Regions from separate parts of the Saccharospirillum sp. HFRX-2 genome, predicted to be linked through region 2. Evidence: riboswitches for the same ligand, from Rfam matches in the RefSeq annotation. Region 2 holds a riboswitch; the other holds the start of a gene.
The links. Region 2 has a riboswitch for thiamine pyrophosphate ahead of thiC (phosphomethylpyrimidine synthase ThiC). Riboswitches for the same ligand answer to the same signal wherever they lie in the genome.

Region 1: it holds a riboswitch for thiamine pyrophosphate, as region 2 does, so the genes downstream of both, thiB (thiamine ABC transporter substrate binding subunit) here and thiC (phosphomethylpyrimidine synthase ThiC) in region 2, are expected to answer to the same signal.

What each region holds. Positions count from the first base shown of each region.
Region 1 is NZ_JBEBMU010000010.1:92,370-94,559, forward strand. Features, by position in the region: gene ABMA60_RS16890 (ABC transporter permease subunit) at 1-75, opposite strand, end outside; gene thiB (thiamine ABC transporter substrate binding subunit) at 79-1,065, opposite strand; TPP riboswitch at 1,176-1,273, opposite strand; gene ABMA60_RS16900 (choline/ethanolamine kinase family protein) at 1,350-2,138, shown strand; gene ltaE (low-specificity L-threonine aldolase) at 2,144-2,190, opposite strand, start outside.
Region 2 is NZ_JBEBMU010000001.1:804,417-806,606, reverse strand. Features, by position in the region: gene thiC (phosphomethylpyrimidine synthase ThiC) at 1-846, opposite strand, end outside; TPP riboswitch at 1,013-1,120, opposite strand; gene ABMA60_RS03945 (winged helix DNA-binding protein) at 1,224-1,727, shown strand; gene ABMA60_RS03940 (TRAP transporter substrate-binding protein) at 2,100-2,190, shown strand, end outside.

The sequences.
Region 1 (2,190 bases), on a different contig from region 2:
GCCCAGACCGGCCAGCAGCAGCGTCAACCCAAGCAGGACTGCTCCCAGATAACGATAGGCGGACGCTGGCTTCATGCCTTATTGACTCGCTGCATTACGCCATTCGCGCAACCAGGCGCTACGGTTTTCGGCGACCTCGGCGCTATCGAAGATCAGCGTTTTTGGTTTCATCATCTGTTCGAACGACGCTGGTGCATCAGCGCTGTCGAGCACGGGCCACATCCAGTTGGTGCCCGGCAATACGTCCTGAGCCGGCTTGCTGATCAGGTAGGCGAGAAAATCGCGCGCCAGCTCCAGTTGATCGGACGATGCCAGCGCCGCGGCCACTTCGATCTGGGCATAGTGACCTTCCTCAAAAATAGCCGCCTGATACTGGTCGGTGTCTTCAGCGGTGATGTGATAAGCCGGTGAAGTGGTGTAGCTGAGCACCATATCGCTCTCGCCTTCCTGGAACAGCGCATAGGCTTCGCTCCAGCCCGGGGTCACAGTAACCACCTTTTTTTGCAGCTCGCGCCAAGCGTCGTCGGCGTCGTCGCCAAAGACGGATTTCATCCACAGCATCAGGCCCTGGCCTGGCGTAGAAACGCGCGGGTCCTGGTAGATGATGGACAGATCGGAGTCGTACACCAGCTCTTCCAATGAGGCCGGCACCTGATCCACTTTGGTCTGGTCGTAAACAAAGGCGAAGTGACCGTAGTCGTAAGGCACGAAAGCGTCATCGTGCCACTCGTAAGGCAGGTCGAGCCCGGACAAATCCAGGTCGTGTTCGGCCAGTACACCCAGTTCGCGCGTTTCGGCGATCAGCGCATCGTCCAGACCAAGAATGATGTCGGCCTCGCTGTTGCTGCCTTCCAGACGCAGCCGGTTGAGCAAGGCAACACCGTCTTCCAGACCGATAAATTCAACATCGCAGCCACATTCAGCTTCAAAGCCGGCTTCGATTTGCGGGCCGGGGCCCCACTCGGTGTTGAAGGATTCGTAGGTGTAGATGGTCAGTGGATCGGCCACAACCGAAGCGGTTAACAACGGCAAGGCAGTAGCTAAGAGCAGTCTATTCAGTTTCATAAGGCATCCGGTTGAATTGTCGTGAGTGAACAATTACCGGCGTACAAACAGCGCCTGGCGCGGTGCCATCAAACTGTTTGCTGGGGGATAAGGTTGAAGCAGGATTGCGCAAGGCAGATCGTCTCAACTCCCTACGCCAGCATTAACTGGTTCAGGTTCGACGGGTCAGTCTCAGCCACTTCCACAAGCGGCACCCCGGCGAGAACGCGAGCCATTCTACTGATGTCGCCAGCGATGTCCAAATTCTGCAACAATGCGCACTTTTGATCGCTGAGGGTTAGGCAATGGAGCTGGCGCTTTTTCAGGCACTGGAGCAAGTGGGTGACCGACTGCCGGATGATCTGGCGGTACAACGCTGGCCAGGCGGGCTCTGCAATCGACTGTTCCGGGTAAACAGCGACACCGGCAGTTACGCCCTGCGCATCAACCATCCTGATGCCGAGCGCCTGGGCATTGATCGTCAGCGCGAGCAACAAGTGCTGATCACTCTGGCCGATCAATCCTGGTCACCAACACCGCTGTCGGTTCAGGATCAATGGCTGCTGACACCCTGGTATGAAGGCGCTGTACCGGTTTCTGGTGAACAAACCGATCTGGCCTGGTTGACCAGGGCCTTGATGGCGGTGCAAGCGGTCGAAATCAGCGGCACGCCGCTGAACATTGCCGACCAGATCCGACACCTGCACCACTACACCAACGACCTGCCGCCGGCTTTCACAACAGCTGTGTTGCAGCGCTGCGATAACTACCAACTGCCCGCGCAACTGAGGCTGTGCCATCACGACTGGCATCCGGGCAATCTGGCCTTGAGCGACTCCGGCTGGGTCCTGCTGGATTGGGAATTTGCGGCCCTGGGCGACCCGGCGATGGACCTGGCCGCAGTGTGCAGCGGTTTTGAATTAAACGACGCTCAGAGTACCCAACTGGCCGAGGTGATGGACATCAGCAGTGAACGTTTAGACCAAGCGCGGGCGATGATGTCAGCCTTGGCAGTCGTCTGGTACGCCGCCAACCCAGAACTGGCCCCCGCCGGCGCACCAGACGCAGAGGACTGGCTGGCGCGCTGGGGTTAACCGGTTTAGGCAGTTTTCAGATGCGCAATGATGCGCTCAATCAGTGTGGCTA
Region 2 (2,190 bases):
CGGCACCGTGCCGATCGGCACCGGCGAGTTGCGCAGTATCCATTCGCGGGTTTCGTGGATGTTGTTGCCGGTCGATAAGTCCATCACCGTATCGGCGCCCCAGCGGGTCGCCCAGACCAGCTTGTCGACTTCCTCTTCGATGCTCGAGGTGACCGCCGAGTTACCGATGTTAGCGTTCACCTTCACGCGGAAATTACGGCCGATAATCATCGGCTCGCTTTCCGGGTGATTGATGTTGGCCGGAATAATGGCGCGGCCGCGGGCGACTTCCTCGCGCACAAATTCCGGCGTAATCGGATCGCGCAGACTGGCGCCGCGACTGTTGCCCGGATGCTGGTGGCCGACGTCTTCCTGCGCCGCCCGACCTTCGTTTTCACGCAGCGCTATGTATTCCATTTCCGGGGTGATGATGCCCTGGCGGGCGTAATGTAATTGAGTGACGTTGCGGCCGGCTTTGGCCCGGCGTGGCGGTCGGTTCTGGGCGAAACGCAGGGGGTTTTCAGGTTGATCGCTGTCCGGTTTAACGCTCGGCGCGGTCAAGGCTTCGCTGTCGCCACGCGCTTCGATCCAGCTTAAGCGCAGCGGATCGAGGCCACGACGCAAGTCGATCTCAACGTCCGGATCGGCATAAGGTCCGGCGCTGTCGTAGACGTAAATCGGTTCGTTGGGCTGGCGGCTGCCATCGCTGAGCAGGCTGTCGGTCTGGTCGATGGCGCGCATGCCGACACGAATATCGCTGCGGCTGCCGGGCACATAAACCCGGCGCGAACCCGGCAAAGGTTCACGTGAGGCGGCGCTGATGGTTTGGACGCGCTGGCCCAAATCGGTTTTTTGAGAAGAGGTCATTTCGGTCGTTCCTCGCTGGTTGAGCGACGGAGCGACCGCACCGGGGTATAACAGTATGAAAGGTACGCGCCAACAAAAACGACGCAGTTTGGGCGGCGTTTTTGTCGACGCGGACCCAAACAAGCGGTTCACCTGTGGCGAACCGGAGGCGGCACAATAAAGCTAATGGCTACCTCGACTTGTTCCCTTCGCGAGCCTTAACTCGATCAGGTTCCACGGATCCCGCTGATGCGATCTCAGCCAGGTTATCAACCCGGCACTCCGACAAGACCGCGCCAGAGTAACGCCGCCCCCGCACCGGGAGCAAGTTGTACAGCCCAAAAATCGGCGGTTATGATCGCAGCTTTCCGTTTCACCACTGCCGAGTCGAACTTCTCATGCCCAAGGCGTCCATTGTTTCCTCCGCCCATCTGAGCGAACGCAGCAGCGAACTCAGCGAATTCGAATACGCCCTGATCACCGCCGAGAACACCTTCTCGCGCTGGCTGGTGCACTGCATGACCGCGGCGGGCAACGAAGAAATGAGCCCCATCGACATTCTGGTGCTGCACAACGTCTACCACCGCCAGCGGCCCAAACGCATCGCCGATGTGTGCTTCGTGCTCAACGTGGAAGACACTCACACCGTGTCTTATTCGCTGCGCAAACTGGGCAAGATGGGCCTGGTAGAGAGCAAAAAAGTCGGCAAGGAAACCTTCTACAACACCACCGACGAGGGCGAAGCGCTGTGCCTGCGCTACCGCGATGTGCGCAACGACTGCCTGCTCGACTGGCTCGAAAACCTGGGCATTGACGCCGAAGAACTCGGCGACCTGGCGAAAAAACTGCGCACGATTTCTACCCTCTACGACCAAGCCGCCCGCGCCGCTGCTTCCCTCTAAATCCAGATTCAGCCCTGACCGGGCGTCAAAAACGACGCCCTTTGCCTCTGCGCGCCATTGAATACAATCTGTATTCAATTTTTATTGACTCTGAATTTTATGGCTGTTTATAGTGGCCTCACTAAAACGAAAAATCGCAAATCACGCCTTAAACCACTAACAAGATTCCCGTCGAGGAATCACCAATAACGATAAAAAAAGCGATCCGTGAGAGGCGTCAAAACCAATGACCTTGCACTCAATGCTGCCCCGTCATGTCCGGCCGACCGTTACTGCGGTTAACCGTCCTGATGTCGTGGTTCGCCGCTGAACGATCGCACTTTGCACCTTCGTTCGCTGCGGCGGACTCAACTGATGAGAGAGGATTCGGACATGAAACAACTGATCAAACCCCTGGCGCTCAGCGCCATCACCGCTCTGGCTGCGGCCACCGCCCAGGCCGACATCAAGTGGGACATGCCAA